Regions from separate parts of the Streptomyces sp. NPDC101118 genome, predicted to be linked through region 1. Evidence: riboswitches for the same ligand, from Rfam matches in the RefSeq annotation. Region 1 holds a riboswitch; each other region holds the start of a gene.
What was found. A riboswitch is a leader RNA that binds a small molecule or an ion and turns the genes downstream of it on or off. The one in region 1 is predicted to bind cyclic di-AMP.
Positions count from the first base shown of each region.

Region 2: another riboswitch for cyclic di-AMP. It lies ahead of ACIQUQ_RS27335 (transglycosylase SLT domain-containing protein); the one in region 1 lies ahead of ACIQUQ_RS22010 (M23 family metallopeptidase).
Region 3: another riboswitch for cyclic di-AMP. It lies ahead of ACIQUQ_RS23435 (peptidoglycan DD-metalloendopeptidase family protein); the one in region 1 lies ahead of ACIQUQ_RS22010 (M23 family metallopeptidase).
Region 4: another riboswitch for cyclic di-AMP. It lies ahead of ACIQUQ_RS26970 (M23 family metallopeptidase); the one in region 1 lies ahead of ACIQUQ_RS22010 (M23 family metallopeptidase).

Region 1 covers NZ_JBIVZG010000013.1:212,873-217,910, forward strand. The annotation lists gene ACIQUQ_RS21995 (FBP domain-containing protein) at 1-484, shown strand, start outside; tRNA gene ACIQUQ_RS22000 (tRNA-Met) at 572-645, opposite strand; gene ACIQUQ_RS22005 (PP2C family protein-serine/threonine phosphatase) at 889-2,082, shown strand; cyclic di-AMP (ydaO/yuaA leader) riboswitch at 2,359-2,494, shown strand; gene ACIQUQ_RS22010 (M23 family metallopeptidase) at 2,504-3,511, shown strand; partial or broken gene ACIQUQ_RS22015 (PrsW family intramembrane metalloprotease) at 3,588-4,466, opposite strand; gene trmB (tRNA (guanosine(46)-N7)-methyltransferase TrmB) at 4,510-5,038, opposite strand, start outside.
Region 2 covers NZ_JBIVZG010000020.1:27,399-32,436, forward strand. The annotation lists gene ACIQUQ_RS27315 (XdhC family protein) at 1-865, opposite strand, end outside; gene ACIQUQ_RS27320 (potassium channel family protein) at 1,157-2,056, shown strand; gene ACIQUQ_RS27325 (hypothetical protein) at 2,122-2,376, shown strand; gene ACIQUQ_RS27330 (NADPH-dependent FMN reductase) at 2,399-3,061, opposite strand; cyclic di-AMP (ydaO/yuaA leader) riboswitch at 3,520-3,716, shown strand; gene ACIQUQ_RS27335 (transglycosylase SLT domain-containing protein) at 3,721-4,500, shown strand; gene ACIQUQ_RS27340 (cytochrome P450) at 4,771-5,038, shown strand, end outside.
Region 3 covers NZ_JBIVZG010000015.1:71,542-76,579, reverse strand. The annotation lists gene ACIQUQ_RS23445 (aspartate aminotransferase family protein) at 1-460, shown strand, start outside; gene ACIQUQ_RS23440 (tyrosine-protein phosphatase) at 513-1,319, opposite strand; cyclic di-AMP (ydaO/yuaA leader) riboswitch at 1,632-1,789, shown strand; gene ACIQUQ_RS23435 (peptidoglycan DD-metalloendopeptidase family protein) at 1,794-2,777, shown strand; gene ACIQUQ_RS23430 (SGNH/GDSL hydrolase family protein) at 2,973-3,782, shown strand; gene ACIQUQ_RS23425 (MBL fold metallo-hydrolase) at 4,072-5,038, shown strand, end outside.
Region 4 covers NZ_JBIVZG010000019.1:103,431-108,468, reverse strand. The annotation lists gene ACIQUQ_RS26980 (M16 family metallopeptidase) at 74-1,405, shown strand; gene ACIQUQ_RS26975 (M16 family metallopeptidase) at 1,426-2,793, shown strand; cyclic di-AMP (ydaO/yuaA leader) riboswitch at 3,000-3,159, shown strand; gene ACIQUQ_RS26970 (M23 family metallopeptidase) at 3,172-3,969, shown strand; gene ACIQUQ_RS26965 (GntR family transcriptional regulator) at 4,223-4,909, shown strand.

The DNA.
Region 1 (5,038 bases):
GGCGCTCACCGAATCCGACATCCGCGGCTCGTTCATCAACTGCTCCAAGGGCGAGGCCCAACGCCTGCCCATGCCCCGCGACCTGGCCGAACGCCCCTGGGACGACCTCGACTTCCTCGGCTGGCGCGACCTCTCCGCGCCCGACCGCAGCTACCTCGTCACCGAGCGGGCGGGCCGTCTGGTCGGCATCACGCTGCGCTTCCCCTCCGTGAAGCGCGGGTTCCTGCAGCGCAGCATGTGCACCTTCTGCCTGACGACCCACCCCGGTTCCGGCGTCTCCCTGATGACCGCCCGCAAGTCCGGGCGCGAGGGCCGCGAGGGCAACTCCGTCGGCGTCTACATCTGCACGGACCTCGACTGCTCCCTCTACGTGCGGGGCAGGAAGCAGCCCGAGCCCGGCGGCCGCTTCGAGGAGACGCTCACCGTGGAGCAGCAGGTCGAGCGGATGAAGGGGAACCTGGACGCCTTCCTCGCCAAGCTCTGACGGGGAGGGGGCGTGGGGGGAGGAGGCGTGGGGCGCCCGTGGAACGACGAAGGCCCGGATCCAGAAGGATCCGGGCCTCGTGCTGAGTAGCGGGGACAGGATTTGAACCTGCGACCTCTGGGTTATGAGCCCAGCGAGCTACCGAGCTGCTCCACCCCGCGTCGGTGATTACAGCTTACGCCATTCCGGGGGGTGCTCGACGCCATTTGTTTCCCGGGGCGCTCCCGAGGGGGCGCGTGCCCCGGTCGCCGACCGGGGCACGCGCGGGGCACGACCGGGGCACGGCACCCGTTCGGCCCTGCCGGGTCGCCGTACGGCCGCCCCGCCCGCAGCCTTGGGAGGCGGGGCGGCAGCGGCCCGTGCCGCGGGCGCGAGCGGACCGGTCAGGGAGAGACGTGGTGGGGCTGGGGCAGCGAGGAGGTTCCTTCCGGGGGGCCCGGGTGGCGGGCAGGGCCCGGAGCCGGATCGGTGACGGCAGCGGCAGACGGTTCGCGCGGACCTTCCTGCGCGTGCTCCCGGTGCTCCTGATCGTCCTGGGACTGGTCTTCGACGTCCTGACCCCGCCCAGCTTCACCGGTGCGCCCTTCTTCACCGCCGCGCCGCTGATCGCGGCCCCGCTCTTCGCCTTTACCACCACCCTGCTGACCGGTGCGAGCGCCGCCCTGGCGGTCCTCGTGCTCCAGCTCCGCAACGGCAGCTCCGGCAAGGTCGAGGCGGTTACCGAGCTGGTGACCGTCTTCACCGTCGCCGTCCTGGCCCTGCTGATCAACCGTGTGGTCCGGCGCAGCGGCGAACAGCTCGCCTCCGCGCGCGGCGTGGCCGAGGTCGCCCAGCGCGCGGTGCTGCCCACTCCCGCCGGACGCATCGGGGGACTGCACGTCTCCGCCCGCTACGAGGCCGCCGACGCCGACGCGTTCATCGGCGGGGACCTGTACGCCGTCCAGGACACCCCGTACGGCGTCCGCCTCGCGGTCGGCGACGTGCGCGGCAAGGGGCTCGGCGCGGTCGAGGCCGTCGCGGTGGTGCTCGGCGCCTTCCGCGAGGCGGCCGAGCTCGAACCCACCCTGGAGGGCGTCGCCCGGCGGGTGGAGCGCGCCCTGGCCCGGGAGGGCACCCGGCGCGACAGCCTCGACTCCGTCGAGGGGTTCACCACGTGCGTACTGGCCGAGGTCACCCCGGACGGCGGCACGCTCCGCATGGTCAACCGGGGCCACCCCGAGCCGCTGCTGCTGCGCGCCAACGGGAAGCTGGAGGTGCTGGCCCCCGCGGAGGCCGCCCTGCCGCTGGGCATGGGCGAGCTGGGGGACGGGGGGTACCGGGCGGACGCGTGGCACTTCCCCGCGGGCTCGACGCTGCTGCTCTACACCGACGGGCTCTCGGAGGCCCGGGACGCCGCGGGCGCGTTCTACGAGCCGGCCGAGCGGCTGCGGGGGCGGATCTTCCCCGGGCCGGAGGAGCTGCTGTCCGGCCTGATCGCCGATGTGCGGCGGCACACCGGCGGCGGGGCCACCGACGACATGGCGCTGCTCGCGGTCGTCCGCCCGACGCCGGGTCAGACCGCCCGCCGGAGGTCCGTCTCCACCGTACGGCGCCGCTGAGCGCGTCCGACCGGCCACGCAGCGTGAGCGAAGCGGGTCGGGGGGCCGGGCAATTGACGGATCGTCAGGGTACGGAAGTGGCCGGAGTGGCGATGCCGGTGCAGGCGTCTCGTCCCCGTCTGGCGTCGGATGAGGCATTTGCCCTGGCCAACGTCGGTCACGGAATGGCCGGTTGATGTGAAGGATCAAGTAAGGGAGCTTGGAATCACTCCCTGTTGTCTATTACCGTTCGATAACGCAGTTCGGCTGTCCCAGCCGTCGCAAGTGACGGCACCGTGCGCGTGCGCGCCGAATCCCGTGAGGGAACCGGGGAACCACCAACTTGGGGTGAATCGGGTCGTTTTCCGACCCGTAGGAGACCTTCCTGCTCCGAACCCGTCAGCTAACCCGGTAGGCCAGAAGGAAGGAAAGGAGCGCCCCCGTGGCGTCCAGCAGGCCTGCCCCCGAAGCCGCCGGGTCCATCGAGACGGACTCGCCCTACCCGGGCGGAACCGGTGCCGGGGCATGGGGCGAGTGGAACCCCACAGAGGACTCCGCCCGTCCCGCCGGCGGCCGCCACCGCGTCGCCAAGCAGCGCGGCGGACTCGCCCGCAGCTCCACGGTCCTCGGCGTCGGCATCATCGCCGCCGTCGGCGCCACCGGCATGGCCACCGCCCAGGACAAGCCCCCGGTCGCGATATCCATACCCTCGCTGCTCCCCGACGACGAGGCGGACGCGGCGCAGGAGAGCACCCCCATCGAGGCGCCGCTCACCAACGCGGGCGTCACCCCCGAGCAGGCCGAGGCCGGCACCGACGCCGGCGAGGCCCTGCGCAACCGGATCCTCCAGCAGGCCGAGTCCCAGGCGGACGCGGCCGTCGCCCAGGAGAAGGAGGCGGCGCAGCGCGCCGCCGAGCAGGCCGCCGCCGCGAAGGCGAAGGCCGAGCGGGAGGCCGCGGACAAGAAGGCCGCCGAAGCGCGCAAGGCCGCCGAGGCCGCGGCGAAGGCGGCCGCGGAGGCCAAGGCCGAGGCGGAGCGCCTGGCCAAGCTGGCCGGCCAGTACGCGCTGCCCACCTCCTCGTACACCCTGACCTCCCACTACGGGGACTCCGGCTCGATGTGGTCCTCCGGCCACCACACCGGCCTGGACTTCGCCGCGCCGACGGGAACCCCGGTCAAGGCCGTGCACGGCGGCAAGATCATCTCGGCGGGCTGGTCCGGCGCGTACGGCTACCGCATCGTCCTCCAGCTGGAGGACGGCACGGAGGTCTGGTACTGCCACCTGTCCTCGATGTCCGTCACCTCGGGCACCGTCACCACCGGCGAGACCATCGGCCGCGTCGGCGCCACCGGCAACGTCACGGGCGCCCATCTGCACCTGGAAGTGCGGACCGGCGGAGCGACGGTGGACCCGCTGGCGTGGCTGCGGGACAAGGGCCTGACGGTCTGACGACGCCGGGGTACGGGGCCACGGCGCCCGGAGGGTACGGGGCCACGGCTCCCGCGTACGGGTCCACCGCTTCCGCGGCGTACGGGCCCACCGCACTCCCCGCGTACGCCGCGCCCCGCATCGCCGGTACGAACAGCGGGTCCCGGCGCCCCCGGGCCCGTACCCCGAGCCAGGCCAGCACCCCGAAGACCGGCACCATCACGGTCGCGTACACCACGTAGAACCCGTACTCGCCGAACTCCGACGAGCTGTTCCACAGCGCGTGCGTCGCCATCGCCAGCGCCAGCCCGGCCAGCGGCAGCCCGATGCGCCGCCACCGCCCGGCCGAGAAGGCCGCCCAGCAGAAGCCGAGCCCGGTCCACACGGTGAACAGCGGGTGCGCGAACGGGGACATCACCACCCGCACGAAGAAGGTCGCGGCCGTCACCGAGTCCAGCAGCGAGGTGCCGCTGCCGAGGTCCTCACCGAAGGCGTTGCCGAGGTAGAGGATGTTCTCGGTGAAGGCGAAGCCCGTGGCGGTGAACCCGGCCACCACGATCGCGTCCGTGATCCCGGTAAACCGCCGGCCGCGGAAGAGGAAGACCAGCAGCAGGGCGGCGGCCTTGGCGCACTCCTCCACCACCGGGGCGATGGCGATCGAGCCGAGCTGGTCGGCGTCGTGCGGGTCCAGGGTCGCGGCCGCTATCCACCGGGTCGCGAAGCTGTTGGCCACTATGGCGATGAGCGCCGCGGCGCACGCCCCCCAGGCGAAGACGAACAGGTGCTGCGGCCACGGCCCCGGCTTCGTCCGGTCCAGCCAGTGGAACACCGCCATCAGCGGTGGCACCGGCAGGACGGCGAGGCCGAGGCCGACGAGGAAGCCCTGGGTGCCGGTCTGCTCCCGTACGAGGGCGAGGATCAGCACTCCGGCGACCGCGAGCAGCCCGATGGACGCGCGAGACAGGACCCGGAACACGCCACGACAGTAGCGATCCGGACGCGTACCGGAGGGCTGGTTTTCAGTTCTCGGTGCGCCGGAACAACAGGTCGTGTACGACGTGGCCCTTGTCCAGGCCCTGTCCCTCGAAGCGGGTGAGCGGCCGGAACTCCGGGCGTGGCGCGTAGCCGCCGTCCGGCTGGGTGTTCTCGAAGTCCGGGTGCGCGCTGAGCACTTCGAGCATCTGCTCGGCGTACTCCTCCCAGTCCGTGGCGCAGTGCAGGATCGCGCCCGGCGCGAGGCGGGTGGCGGCGAGCGTCAGGAACTCGGGCTGGATCAGCCGGCGCTTGTGGTGGCGCTTCTTGGGCCACGGGTCCGGGAAGTACACGCGCATCCCGGCGAGGGCGGCGGGGGCCAGCATCTCGCGGAGCAGGATGATCGCGTCGCCGTTGGCGACCCGGATGTTGGTGAGGCCGTTGCGCTCGGCGAGGCCGAGGAGGTTGCCCTGGCCGGGGGTGTGCACGTCGACGGCGAGGATGCCGGTGCCGGGGTCGTCGGCGCCCATCTGCGCGGTCGCCTCGCCCATGCCGAAGCCGATCTCCAGGACCACC
Region 2 (5,038 bases), on a different contig from region 1:
GGTCGAGGCCGATCGGGCCGTGGACGCGGGAGAGTTCGGCTTCGCCGGTGCCGCCGGCCAGCAGCTCCTCGCGGCGCCGGGCCTGCGTACGGCGGGAGCCGAGGGCCCCCACGTACGGGATGCCGGTCCGCAGCGCGTGCGCGAGCGTCGGCACGTCGAAGGACGGGTCGTGGCTCAGCATCGCCAGGCAGGCGGAGCCGCGCCGGTCCGTCAGCAGCTTCTCCGCCTCGGGGCCGCTCTCCGTGGTGGTCCACTCCCAGCCCAGCAGCCCGGCCTGACGGCCGATCAGCTCCGCGAGCTCGCCGCCACCGCCGATCACCAGGTACGGATCGGCCGGGAAGACCTCGATCAGTACCAGGCCCTCGTCGTCGTACCGGGCCTCGTGCCCGGCGCGGTGCCGGGCCAGCAGCTCCCGCGCGTCCCGACCGGCCTCCGTGCCGTCCTCGTCGCCCGCGCGCACGACGGTGCTCGCCACCCGCGTGCCGTCCTCCGCCAGCCGGGTCACCAGCGCCGCGCTCTCGCCCAGCGCCAGGGACTCCCACCACTCGTCCGGCACCGACGCCAGCGGCTGGACCAGGATCTCCGCCTGGCCGCCGCAGGTCAGCCCCGCACCCGTGGCCTCGGAGCCGTGCACCGACACCCGGCACACCCGGGCCCCGCCCTGCTCGATCGCGGCGGCCTCCGCGACGAGCTGCTCGTCGAACACCCCGCGGTACAGGCTCCCCGCACACGCTCCGCGCGGATCGACGAGCAGTGCACCCGCGGGGTCCCGGGGCCCGAAGCCCTGCTCGGCCACCGGCCGGGCCAGGAACGCCCCCCGGCCCTCGGCCACCCACTGCCGCGCCGTCTCCACCAGCTCGCGCATCACACGCCGCCCTTCTCGACTCCGCCCGGTCTTCCCAGGTCAGCCCCCAACGTATGCCCGCTCCGGGCCGCCGGACCCCGTCCGCGCCGAGTTTCGGGCGGTCCACCAACCCACCCGCTTGGACGATCACCCCAACCCCGCCGGGGCCCGTCCTCGTGAATGCCGCCGTGCCCCGCGCGGCGCCGCCGCCGCGCGGGCCCCCGTACGACGACGATGCCCGGAGGCGGGGCGCCGCGGAGCCCGGAACACCGGGGCCGGGCGGCCGGCGCGGGCTACGGAAGGACACACCGGATGGACTGGGTCGTCACGGCCGTGGGCGCGGTGCTCGTGGCGGCCATCCTGCGCGACGTCTTCCACACCCTCTGGCACCCCACCCGGCACGGCGGGCTCAGCAGGCTGGTGATGACCGCGTTCTGGCGGTTCAACCGGACCCTCAACCTCCGCCGCAGGACGGCCGCGGGACTGGCCGGCCCGCTCGGCATGGTCACCGTCGTCGCGCTCTGGGCCGCGGTCGTCGGGGTGGGCTGGGCGCTGATCTACTGGCCGCACATGCCGGACGCGTTCTCGTACAGCTCCGGCCTCGAACCGGCCGAGCACGCCGGACCGCTGGACGCGCTGTACGTCTCCCTGGTCACCGTCGCCACCCTCGGCCTGGGCGACATCGCTCCCATCGACGGCTGGCTGCGGGTCCTGGCGCCCGTCGAGGCCTTGGTCGGCTTCGCGCTGCTCACCGCGACCGTCTCCTGGGTGCTCGGCATCTACCCGGCCCTGGCCAGGCGGCGCGCGCTGGCGCTGCGCCTGTCGCACCTGGCGCGCACCCGGCCCACGGGCGAGGGGTTCGACTCCCCGTCCGGCGCGGCGCTGCTGGACGGCCTCGCCGCCGGGTTCTGTGTGACCAGCGTGGACTTCCTCCAGTACGCGGAGTCGTACTACTTCTCCGACGGCGCCCCGCACACCACGCTGGCCCGCCAGGTCCCGTACGCCGCCCGGCTGGCCGCGGCCGCCGGACGCGCCCGGGACCCGGACGTGCGGATGGCCGGCGGAGCGCTGAGGGCGGCCCTGGACGACCTCGCGGCCGTGCTGGACGAGCAGTTCCTCAGGACCGGGCGGCCGCCCGACCGGGTCTTCGAGGCCTTCGCCGAGGACCACGGCCGCCGCGGGGGCCGGCAGGCCGCTCCGGAGACGCTGTAGGCAACGGTTCCATACCGGTGGGCGGGGGCGCCGTTTCCCCTTCGGCCAGGCCCGGTTGAGAGGACGTGAAGACGACATCGACGCCCGGGCCGCTCGCCGCGCTCCAGGGTGCCTACTGGCTCGACTCCCCGTCCGCGCACGAGGGCGAGGACTGCGGGCGGTGCGCCGCACTGCGCACGGACGCCCCGGCGCCCGTGCCGCCCGCCGCCGAACCGCCCTGTCCGCGCGCCCCGTTGGTGCTGCGCGCGGCGATGACGGTGCTGGCCGCCGCCTCGATCGTCACCGCGTTGCTGCTGACCGGCCTCGACGTGGTGCCCTGAGGGGGCGGCGGGGCCGCGCCGGTCAGTCCTCGGAGCGTTCGGTGACGGGGGCGTCGGTGCGGTCGCCGAGGAACTCGTACCAGCGGCGCTGGAGGCACACGTACCGGGTGTCCGCCTCCACGAGCCGGAGGAAGGCGCCGACGGCGTCGGCCAGCCGGCCCTGGAGGCCGCCGTCGGCGAGGTCGCCGCTGCCGGTGAAGCCCTCGTGCGCCTTGGCCAGGCTGAACATGTCCGGGTAGACGCGGCAGCCCAGGTGCTCCAGGGGGACGCGCAGGGCCCAGAGGCCGCGGTTGCCGCCGACCATGGAGGGCGAGGCGGAGACGAGCAGCGCGTGCTTGTCCTTGAAGGGCTGCGGCCGGACCCGGGACACCCAGTCGACGGCGTTCTTGAGCACCCCGGGCACGGAGGCGTTGTACTCGGGGGAGGAGATCACGAAGCCGTCGCAGGAGGCGATCCGCTCCCGCAGGGCCAGCGCGCCCTCCGGCAGCCCCGTCTCGGCTTCGGCGTCGCCGTCGTAGACCGGCATCGGGAAGTCGGCCATCCGGGCCAGGTCGACGGCCGCGCCCGCCTCGGCGGCCAGCCGGGCCACCAGGGCGGCCAGCCGCGTGTTCAGCGACCCGGCGCGCAGCGACGCGCCGAAGACCAGCAGACGCACCGGCTGGCGCACCTCGTCGGGGACCGGCATGCGGGCCGCTTCGGGGACCGCCGCGGGTCCGGGGTCAACAGTCATGGTCCGCTGCCTCCAGTGCGGGGGGGTGTGACCACGAGCCCAGCACAGCGGGGGAGCGGCGGACGGGTGCCGGGGCCGTGCCGTGGGCGAACTCACCCGGGCGGCCGCGGCCCCCCTCGAACCACCCTCACCAGAACGGACTAAAACGGACATAGATGAGCGCTTCCGGCGCATCCCGTTTTTCCGTGCCGCGCCGGTATTTCGCACTCCTTGTGATGCCCGGTGATATGTGTCACGCGCGGCTTTCGTGCGACGGGTCGCGAGGGCCCCGAAAGCGTTGCCGCGACTGGAGGGTTGGGGTGTGCCGAAAAATCGATCTTGTCCTTTTCCGGCCCGAATTCCCCCGTTCGCTTTCCTTTAGCGAATTCGGGACTTGTTCCGTCCCGCGGCTCTCGCCTACGGTCACGCTCATTCCGGGTGGAACGCCGAATCCTGCCGCCGCCCGGACCGCACCGTCCCCATTCAATTCACGTACGGCAGGAGCGGGGGAACCAGGTAAGCCGCCGTTCCGCGATCTTTCGCGGAACGGCTAGGGGTGAAGTCACCGCGTGTGGCCGGACAACTCCAGTCCGAACCCGACAGCTCACCTCGCAGGCGACGGAGAGGAATGCGCCATGCCCGGAAAAGGCAAGCACCGCCGCCCCAAGAACACCCGTCTGACCCGCGGCTTCGTCGCCGTCGGCACGGGTGGTGCCGCCCTGGCCCTGCCCGTGCTGGGCGCCACCACGGCCAGTGCCGCGGCGCCCGCCGCGGCCGGGACCGTCGCCCCGCAGGCCGTCGCCGCCGCCCCGGCCGCGGCGCAGAAGGCCCCCGTGACCTATTCCGTCAAGGCCGGCGATTCCCTCGTGAAGATCGCCGAAAAGCATTCCCTCGCCGGCGGCTGGAAGAAGCTCTACCAGGACAACAAGACGATCATCGGTGACGACCCGTCACTCATTCGTCCGGGCCTGAAGCTTTCCGTCGGGGCGGCCGCCAAGAAGGCCGCGCCGGCCAGGAAGGCCGCGCCCGCGCGGGCCGACCGTTCCACCCGCACCACCACCCTCAAGGCCGCTGCCCCCAAGGCGAAGAGCTACGCCGACAACCTCGACGGGTGGATCCGCGAATCCCTGGACGTCATGGCCAAGCACGGGATCCCCGGTACCTACAACGGCATCTACCGCAACGTCATGCGGGAGTCCTCGGGCAACCCGCTGGCCATCAACAACTGGGACTCCAACGCCGCCGCGGGCATCCCCTCCAAGGGCCTCCTCCAGGTGATCGACCCGACGTTCCGCGCCTACCACGTGCCCGGCACCTCGACGGACTCGTACGACCCGGTCGCGAACATCACCGCCGCGTGCAACTACGCCGCCGCGCGCTACGGCTCCATCGACAACGTCTTCGGCGCCTACTGATCCCTCGCGGGTGTGCGACACCGGGACCGGCGGCCACGGCCGCCGGTCCCGGCCGCGTTCGCGGGTGCGATTCCGTGCGTGCGATTCCGCGGGCGCCTCCGGCCGTGCGCCCTGCCGGCTCCGCGTGTACCTGACAGACGGCGGCCGGGAGCGTTGAGCGCGGGCCCCGGGCTGCCGAAGCTGGCCGGAAGTGGCCCCCGGCCCCGGCGTCGCACCCCCGCTCCGCCGTGGCCCGGGGCGTGATGTCGCGCCGACCGGATGAGGAACCACGTGATCGACCTCGATGGACAAGTCGCCCTGACCACGGAGCTCTTCGGTGACCCCGAGGCCCTGTTCGGCACGCTCGGCGGGCGGGGCCCGGTCCACCGCGTCGCCCTGCCGGACGGCATGCCCGCCTGGCTGGTGACCGGCCACCGGGAGGTGCGGGAAGCCCTCTCGGACCCCCGCCTCGTCCGCGGCGCGCACGCCGCCGCGCCCGAACTCAGGCAGTACCTCGGCATGTACAGCGACGAGTTCGTGCTCACCAAGCACATGATGC
Region 3 (5,038 bases), on a different contig from region 1:
GGCGGCCGGGCTCGCGGTCCTCGCCGTGATGGACGACGAGGGGCTGGTGGCGCACGCGCGGGCGATGGGAGACCTGCTGCGCGGCCGTCTCGCGGCCATGGTCGACGAGTACGAGCTGCTGCACGAGGTCCGCGGCCGGGGGCTGATGATCGGCATCGAGTTCGGCCGGCCCTCGTCGCTGGGGCTGCGCAGCCGCTGGACGATGCTCCAGGCGGCCCGCAAGGGGCTCTTCGCGCAGATGGTGGTCGTCCCGCTGCTGCAGAAGCACCGGATCCTGACGCAGGTCTCCGGCGACCACCTGGAAGTGATCAAGCTCATTCCGCCGCTGGTGATCGACGAGGCGGACGTGGAACGGTTCGTCGCCGCGTTCCGGGACGTGATGGACGAGGCCCACGGCGGCGGCTCGCTGATGTGGGACTTCGGGCGCACGCTGGTGAAGCAGGCGGTCGCGGGGCGCTGAGCGGCGGCGGCGGTACGGACCCGCGTGCGGGTCCGTACCGTCTGGCGGTGCGTCAGTCCAGCAGGCGCTCGCGCAGCCGGTCCAGGGTGTCCGGGCCCAGGGCCAGGCCCTCTGCCAGGTAGCCGTCGACCCCGCCCCAGACCTCGTCGATGGTGGCGAAGGCCGCCTCCAGGTACTCGGCCCGCGCGTCGAAGAGCGGGCTGAGCAGCGCCATCACCTCGGGGGAGCGGGCCTCGGGGGCATCGCTGCCGCGGCGGACGCGGTACCGGCGGTGCGGGGCGTTCGACTCCAGGTAGTCCGTGACGATCGCCCCGCGCTCCACGCCGAGCGCGAGCAGGGTGACCGCGATGGAGAGGCCGGCCCGGTCCTTGCCGGCCGCGCAGTGCATGAGCGCGGGGACGCTGTCCTCGGCGAGGGCGTGCACCACCCTGCTGTGCTCGGCCGTCCGCTCCTTGATCATCTTGCGGTACGAGGCGGACATGCGCGCCGCGGCACGGCCGTCACCCAGGACCTCCTCCAGCTGGGTCAGGTCGCCGTCGCGGACCATCTTCCAGAACTCCTTGCCGTCGGCCGGGTCGGAGAGCGGGATGTTGACGTTGCGCACGCCCGGCAGGTCGACGTCGGGACCTTCGAGCGCCTTGTCGGCGGCGTTGCGGAAGTCGAAGACGGTGTGGAGTCCGAGCGATGCGAGGTAGTGCGCATCGGTATCGGTGGCATGTGCCAGATGTCCGCTTCGGAACAGACGCCCCGTTCGCACCCTCCGTCCATCTGTGGTCGGAAGTCCGCCCACATCGCGGAAGTTGCGCACGCCGGTCAGCTCCGGCTCGGTCGACGGCGCCTGGGGTATCTGCTGGGTCACGTGGGGGCTCCTGGCGGCTCGGGGGACATGTCCGAATTGCACTACTTGGCGTCAAGTTACCGCAATGAGGCGGCAGATGTGCGACCTCCTCGTGAGGCAGATCATACGGTGACCGTGAGTGGCTGCGGTGGAATCCCGAATTCCGCTGTAGTGCTGGCTGTTACACGTCCGCAATGGACGGAGTGTGACGGGAATTCCGTCGATCATTCATCCGGGTGATTCCCAAGGGGAATTCACGGCTTGTTCCGTCTGCGGGCGCTGGATTACCGTCGCCGTCGATCCGGGTGGAACGCCGAATCCTGCCGCCCCCGGAAACCGCACCCGACCACTCGTGCGGCAGGAGCGGGGGAACCAGGTAAGCCGCCGGACGCGATCTTCTCGCGGCCGGCTCGGGGTGAAGCCGCACCCGTGCGGCCGGGCATCTCCAGCCCGAACCCGACAGCTCACCTCGCAGGCGCCGGAGAGGAATGCGCCATGCCCGGAAAGGGTAAGCACCGCCGTCCCAAGTCCAGCCCGATAACCCGCGGTTTCGTCGCCGCCGGTACCGGAGGCGCCGCCCTCGCGCTGCCGCTGATGGGGGCCTCCGGCGCCCACGCCGCCGGGCCGGCCGCCGCCCCGCAGGCGCTGCCCGCGCAGGCCCCCCAGGCCGCCCACGCCGCCCCGGCCGCCGTCCCGGCCGCGGTCCCGCAGGCCGCCCCCGTCACGTACACCGTGGTGGCCGGCGACCACCTCTCCAAGATCGCGTCCGAGCACCACCTGAGCGGCGGCTGGCAGAAGCTGTACGCCGACAACCGCGCGGCCGTCGGCGGCAACCCCTCCCTGATCCACCCCGGCCTGGAGCTGACCCTCGGCGCCGCGGCCGCGCCGAAGGCGGCCGAGGCCCCGGCGAAGCCCGCGGCCGCGCCCAAGCCGGCGAAGAAGGCCCCGGAGAAGACCCAGAAGAAGGCCGTCCGGAAGGCCGAGCCCAAGGCCGTCGCCGAAGACACCGGCGCCGACCGGTCCGCGGCCACCGCCAGCCGTTCCACCCAGCGTTCCACCACCGCGGTGAGCGGCGCCGGGTTCGTCGCCCCGGTCAGCGGCGGCATCAGCACCTCCTACCGGGCCGGCGGCGGCATGTGGGCCAGCGGCTACCACACGGGCGTCGACTTCTCGGTCGGCTCCGGCACCACCGTCCGCGCGGTCGGCGCGGGCACCGTGGTCTCCGCCGGCTGGGGCGGCGCGTACGGCAACGAGGTGATCATCCGGCACGAGGACGGCCGCTACTCCCAGTACGCCCACCTGTCCTCGCTCAACGTCTCCGCGGGCCAGTCGGTCGGCGCCGGCGACAGCATCGGCCTCTCCGGCTCCACGGGCAACTCCACCGGCCCGCACCTGCACTTCGAGATCCGCACGGGCCCGAGCTACGGCGACGACATCGACCCGCTGGCCTACCTGCGGGACAAGGGCGTCAGCGTCTGAGCCGCGTCCGCCGGCGCGCCCGACGCGTCCGACGCGTCCGACGCGTCCACTGAGGCAGCCGTGCGACCGGGTCCCGAGGGGGGTCCCGGTCGTACGGCTGTTTTCGGCCAAACTGACCGGGTGGTCCAGATCACCCCGCGTCAACCCCTTCCTACGGTCGCGTAGGTCACATCCTTCGGTGAAGGATGTGCTCCCGTGGCAGGAGAATCGACACCTTCAACAGCAACAGCACCCGTATCCACCCTCCCCATCGGCTCGTACGCCGCGATCGGGGACAGCTTCACCGAGGGCGTCGGAGACCCCGGTCCCGACGGCGCCTTCCTCGGCTGGGCCGACCGGCTGGCGGTGCTGCTCGCCGACCGCCGTGACGAGCACGACTTCCGGTACGCCAACCTCGCCGTACGCGGCCGGCTGCTGGACCAGATCGTGGCCGAGCAGGTCCCCCGGGCCAAGGAGCTCGCGCCCGACCTGGTCACCTTCTGTGCGGGCGGCAACGACATCATCCGCCCCGGCAGCGACCCCGACGCCGTCGCCGAGCGGTTCGAGGCGGCCGTCGCCGACCTCACCGGCGCCGTGCCCACCGTCATGATCACCACGGGCTTCGACACCCGCGGCGTACCGGTCCTGCGTCACCTGCGCGGCAAGGTCGCCACGTACACCGCGCACGTCCGCTCGATCGCCGACCGGTACGGCTGCCCCGTCCTCGACCTCTGGTCGCTGAAGTCCGTACAGGACCGGCGGGCCTGGGACGACGACCGGCTCCACCTGTCCCCGGAGGGCCACACCCGGGTCGCGCTGCGCGCCGCGCAGGTCCTCGGCCTGGAGGTGCCCGCCGACCCGGACCAGCCCTGGCCGCCGATGGAGCCCCGCGGCTCCGCCGAGGTCACCCGCGACAACATCCAGTGGGCGCGCGAGCACCTCGTACCGTGGATCGGCCGGCGGCTGCGCGGCGAGTCCTCCGGCGACCACGTCGAGCCGAAGCGGCCCGACCTGCTGCCGCTGTAGAGGTGGAGCGGTCGGCACGGCACCGCTCCGGGTGGGCGCGCCCGTACGGGAGAGGGGCGCGCCCGGCCCGGTGACGGCTCCCGCGGGAAGCCCGCCGGGAGGAGCGCGGGACGCGGCCGGGGGAGCGACGGGGGCAGGCGGGGGAGCGACGGGGGCAGGCGGGGGAAGCGCGGGAGGCAGGCGGGGGAGCGGAGGCGTCCGTTTCGCGTGGCGCGGCCGGAATCCTTCGGCGCGCGCGCACGTTGGGAAGGGCAGAGCACACCCACGTCCCATCGTCACAGGAGGCGCCTTGACCGGCTCCCGTCCCCTGCGCGCAGGGCTGCGCGCGCTGCGGCCCGAGGCCTTCGGCGCGGACCCGTCCGGAGAGCGGATGGAGCGGATCCTCCGCTCGCCGCACTTCGCCGACGGCGTCTTCCAGAACCCGGTGGGCACCCGGGAGCGGCCGAGCGGCTCGGCGCTCGCCTTCGCCAAGATCTATTTCCGCAAGGAGGAGCGGGTCCGGCGCACGCCCAGCGCGCCGATCCCGGTGCACCCCACCACCCTGGCCGACATCGCCCGGCCGCCGGCCACCGGTCTGCGGCTGACCTGGATGGGCCACTCCAGCGTGCTCGCGGAGATCGACGGGCACCGGGTGCTCTTCGACCCGGTCTGGGGCGACCGCTGCTCCCCGTTCCCCTTCGCGGGGCCCAAGCGGCTGCACGCGGTGCCGGTGCCGCTGGCCGCCCTCGGCCCGGTGGACGTGGTCGTGATCTCCCACGACCACTACGACCACCTCGACCTGCCGACGATCAAGGCGCTGGCCGCCACCGACACCGTCTTCGCCGTCCCGCTGGGCGTCGGGGCCCACCTGGAGCGCTGGGGCGTGCCGGCCGACCGGCTGCGCGAGCTGGACTGGCACGAGAGCACCAAGGTCGGCGGCCTGACGCTCACCGCGACCCCGGCCCGGCACTTCTGCGGCCGGGGCCTGCGCAACACCCAGCACACGCTGTGGGCCTCCTGGGTGGTGGCCGGCGACGAGCACCGGATCTACCACAGCGGCGACACCGGCTACTTCCCCGGCTTCGCCGAGATCGGCGCCGCCCACGGCCCCTTCGACGCCACGATGATCCAGATCGGTGCCTACAGCGACTTCTGGCCGGACATCCACATGACCCCCGAGGAGGGCATGCGGGCCCACCTGGACCTCCAGGGCGGCCGGCCGCACGGCGTGCTGCTGCCGATCCACTGGGGCACCTTCAACCTGGCCCCGCACGCGT
Region 4 (5,038 bases), on a different contig from region 1:
CTTCTCCGTCCGTCGGCGCGCTTGCATACAGTGGCAGGACTTCTCCCCAAGCGATCGAAGGGATCACATGCCCATGGGTCACACGGCCACAGCGCAGGCCGCCTCCGGCGGCCTGACAGCGACCGAGCACCGCCTGGCCAACGGCCTGCGCGTGGTGCTGTCCGAGGACCACCTGACCCCGGTCGCCGCGGTCTGCCTGTGGTACGACGTCGGCTCGCGCCACGAAGTCAAGGGGCGCACCGGTCTGGCTCACCTCTTCGAGCACCTGATGTTCCAGGGCTCGGCCAGCGTTTCGGGCAACGGTCACTTCGAGCTGGTGCAGGGCGCCGGCGGGTCGCTCAACGGCACCACCAGCTTCGAGCGCACCAACTACTTCGAGACGATGCCGGCCCACCAGCTGGAGCTCGCGCTCTGGCTGGAGGCGGACCGGATGGGCTCGCTGCTCTCCGCGCTGGACGACGAGTCCATGGAGAACCAGCGCGACGTGGTGAAGAACGAGCGCCGCCAGCGGTACGACAACGTCCCGTACGGCACCGCCTTCGAGCGGCTGACCGCCCTGGCCTACCCCGAGGGCCACCCGTACCACCACACGCCGATCGGCTCCATGGCCGACCTCGACGCCGCCACGCTGGAGGACGCCCGCGCGTTCTTCCGTACCTACTACGCGCCGAACAACGCGGTGCTGTCGGTCGTCGGCGACATCGACCCGGAGCAGACCCTCGCCTGGATCGAGAAGTACTTCGGCAGCATCCCCTCCCACGACGGCAAGCAGCCGCCGCGGGACGGCAGCCTGCCGGACGTCATGGGCGCGCAGCTGCGCGAGGAGATCGTCGAGGAGGTCCCGGCCCGCGCGCTGATGGCCGCCTACCGCCTCCCGCACGACGGCACCCGCGAGTGCGACGCGGCCGACCTCGCCCTGACCATCCTCGGCGGCGGCGAGTCCTCCCGCCTGCACAACCGCCTGGTCCGCCGCGACCAGACCGCCGTGGCCGCGGGCTTCGGCCTGCTGCGCCTGGCGGGCGCGCCCTCCCTGGGCTGGCTGGACGTGAAGACCTCCGGCGGCGTCGAGGTGCCCCGCATCGAGACCGCCGTCGACGAGGAGCTCGCCCGCTTCGCCGCGGACGGTCCGACCTCCGAGGAGATGGAGCGCGCCCAGGCCCAGCTGGAGCGCGAGTGGCTGGACCGTCTCGGCACCGTCGCCGGCCGGGCCGACGAACTGTGCCGCTTCGCCGTGCTGTTCGGCGACCCGCAGCTGGCGCTCACCGCCGTCCAGCGGGTGCTCGACGTCACCGCCGAAGAGGTGCAGGCCGTCGCCGCGGCCCGGCTGCGCCCGGACAACCGCGCGGTCCTCGTGTACGAGCCGCTGCCCGCCACCGAAGACAACGCCGAAGGGGCAGACCAGTGACCGCCGACGTCGCTTCCTCGATGACCTTCCACCCGCAGCCGCAGGCCGGACAGCCGAAGCCGTGGGCCTTCCCCGCCCCCGAGCGCGGCACGCTCGGGAACGGCCTGACCGTCCTGCGCTGCCACCGCCCCGGCCAGCAGGTCGTGGCCGTCGAGGTGATCCTCGACGCCCCCCTGGAGGCCGAGCCCGAGGGCCTCGACGGCGTGGCCACGATCATGGCCCGCGCGCTGTCGGAGGGCACCGACAAGCACTCCGCCGAGGAGTTCGCCGCCGAGCTGGAGCGCTGCGGCGCCACCCTCGACGCGCACGCCGACCACCCCGGTGTGCGGGTCTCCCTGGAGGTGCCCGCCTCCCGTCTGCACAAGGCCCTGACCCTGCTCGCCGAGGCCCTGCGCGCCCCCGCCTTCGCCGACAGCGAGGTGGACCGCCTGGTCCGCAACCGCCTCGACGAGATCCCGCACGAGCTGGCCAACCCGCAGCGCCGGGCCGCGAAGCAGCTCTCCAGGGAGCTCTTCCCCGCCACCCTGCGCATGTCGCGTCCGCGCCAGGGCAGCGAGGAGACCGTCGGCCGGATCGACTCCGGGGCCGTCCGCGCCTTCTACGAGGCCCACGTGCGCCCCTCCACGGCCACGGCCGTCGTGGTCGGCGACCTGACCGGCACCGACCTGGACGCCGTCCTCGCGGACACCCTGGGCTCCTGGACCGGCGGCACCGGCACGGCGTACCCGGTCACCCCGGTCACCGCGGACGACACCGGCCGCGTGGTGATCGTGGACCGGCCCGGCGCCGTGCAGACCCAGCTGCTCATCGGCCGGATCGGGGCGGACCGCCACGACCGGGTCTGGGCCGCGCAGGTGCTCGGCACGTACTGCCTCGGCGGCACGCTCACCTCGCGCCTGGACCGCGTGCTCCGGGAGGAGAAGGGCTACACGTACGGCGTGCGCGCCTTCGGGCAGGTGCTGCGCTCCACGGCCGACGGGACCGGCGCCTCGATGCTGGCCATCAGCGGCTCGGTGGACACGCCCAACACCGGCCCCGCGCTGGGCGACCTGTGGCAGGTGCTGCGCACCCTCGCCGCCGAGGGGCTGACGGACACCGAACGCGACGTGGCCGTCCAGAACTTGGTGGGCGTCGCGCCGCTGAAGTTCGAGACGGCGGCGGCCGTCGCCGGGACCCTGGCCGACCAGGTCGAGCAGGAGCTGCCGGACGACTTCCAGGCGCAGTTGTACGCGCGGCTCGCCGAAACCGGCACGGTGGAGGCGACTTCGGCCGTGGTGAACGCCTTCCCGGTGGACCGTCTGGTGACGGTGCTCGTGGGTGACGCGTCCCAGATCGCCGACCCGGTGCGGGCGCTGGGCATCGGAGAGGTGACCGTGGTCACCAACTGACCTGATTCCGGCCCGAGATGGGGCAGGGCCCTGATGGATTGTCCATCAGGGCCCTGTTTGTGTCTTCTGTCCGTTTCGGGGTGGTCGTTGCCTGAATGACCCGTGGCGTACGCCACAAAACAGCGTGTCCGTTTGGTGATTGTCCGACGATCCGCCTAGCGTCAACCTCGCTGTCCGTCAGCTGTAACAGCCGCACCCGCGGCACCGGACAGCGATCGCCGAGTCCCCGTCAGGCGCGAGCCTGGGGAGCCGGGGACCCACATCAGTCCCTGGGGTGAATCGGACCGCCTCGCCAGAGGTGGCCCGTAGGAGACCTTCCTGCTCCGAACCCGTCAGCTAACCCGGTAGGCGAGAGGGAAGGAAAGGATCAGCCTCTCCATGGCCTTTGGCAGTCGTGCCACCGGTAAGCACCGTGGCCCCAGCCGTCTGAGCCGCAAGAGCGCGAACGTGGCCGGCATAGCCGCCCTCGCGACCACCGGTGTCGTCGGCACCCTGGCCGGCCCGGCCTTCGCCGCCACCGACGCCGACTCCCGAGGTCCCGAGGACACCGGCCTGAACGCCGTCGTCGTCGCCGACGACCTCGCGGGCCAGATCGAGGCCCAGGCCGAGTCCCAGCAGGCCGCCGCCGAGATCGCCGCCGCCAAGGCCCAGGCCGAGAACGAGGCCCGCCAGCGCGCCGCCGAGGCCAAGGCGAAGGCCGAGGCGAAGGCCAAGGCCGAGCGCGAGGCCGCCGAGCGCGCCGCCCGTGAGGCCGAGCGCAAGCGTCTGCTCACCTACGTGGCCCCCGTCGCGGGCTCGTACGTCAGCACCTCGTACAAGGCCGGCGGCTCCATGTGGTCCTCCGGCAGCCACACCGGCATCGACTTCCACGCCGCCTCCGGCACCTCGGTGCACGCGGTCGGCCTCGGCACCGTCGTCGAGGCGGGCTGGGGCGGCGCGTACGGCAACAACGTCGTCATCAAGATGAACGACGGCACGTACACGCAGTACGGCCACCTCTCGTCGATCAGCGTCTCGGTCGGCCAGCGCGTCACCCCGGGCGACCAGATCGGCCTCTCCGGCTCCACGGGCAACTCCAGCGGCCCCCACCTCCACTTCGAGGCCCGCACCTCGGCCGACTACGGCTCGGACATCGACCCGCTGGCGTACCTGCGCTCGCACGGCGTCAGCATCTGACCCGCGACCGCACCCGCCGCCACCGCGGCGCCGCACGCTTCCCGAAGGCCCCGGCTCCCCGAGCCGGGGCCTTCGGCGTGCCCTTCGCCGGAGGGGTGCGGATCCGGCGCGGGCATCCGGTGCGTGCAGATCTGGCAAAAAACCATTCCGGAATTCATCGGTGCGCTCCGGAATTCCTCGTTTCTGCAATAGAGTCGGCGGCACACATGTCGACGCCGACCGCGTTTCGCGGGGATTAAGCGGAGGTCCGGTCATGCGCATTCCCGCGCACGCGGTGTGCACGGCGATCCGCGACGACATCGTCGCCGGCGTCTTCGAGCGCGGCAGCAGGCTCACCGAGGAACTCCTCGCCCGCCGGTACGGCGTCTCGCGCGTCCCCGTCCGCGAGGCCCTGCGCACCCTGGAGTCCGAGGGCTTCGTCACCACCCGCCGGCACGCCGGGGCCTGCGTGGCCGAGCCCACCGAACAGGAGGCGGCCGACCTGCTGGAGCTGCGGGTGCTGCTGGAGCCCCTGGGGGCCTCCCGGGCCGCACAGCGCCGCACCGAGGGCCACCTGAAGGTGCTGCGCGGGCTCGTGCGCCTCGGCCAGGAGCGGGCCCGCCGGGGCCAGGGCGAGGACCTGCGCTCGCTGGGCGGCTGGTTCCACGAGACGCTCGCCCAGGCCTCCGGCAGCCCCAACCTGATCTCGATGCTCACCCAGCTGCGGCACAAGATCGCCTGGATGTACGTGGTGGAGGCCCCGGCCCACCCCGTGGAGTCCTGGGCCGAGCACGGCGCCATCGTCGACGCCGTGGCGCGCGGGGACGCCGACCGGGCGCGGGCCCTCACCGCCGCGCACATGGACCGCACCACGGGGGCGCACCGGCTGCGGCGGGCGCGGGGCGAGGCGCGTGTGAGGGGTTCGCAACCTGCCGTAAACACCGCGGGCGGCCGCCTTTAACAAAGGCCGTATACAAAGGGACGGCGGAATTCATGAGGCCGCTCATTTCCCATGCCCTGATTTCCTCGCGGCCATTCCTGTCCGGCCGGGCTGACCGGAAGAGAAGAAATGAGCCGCACCCCGGAGCGG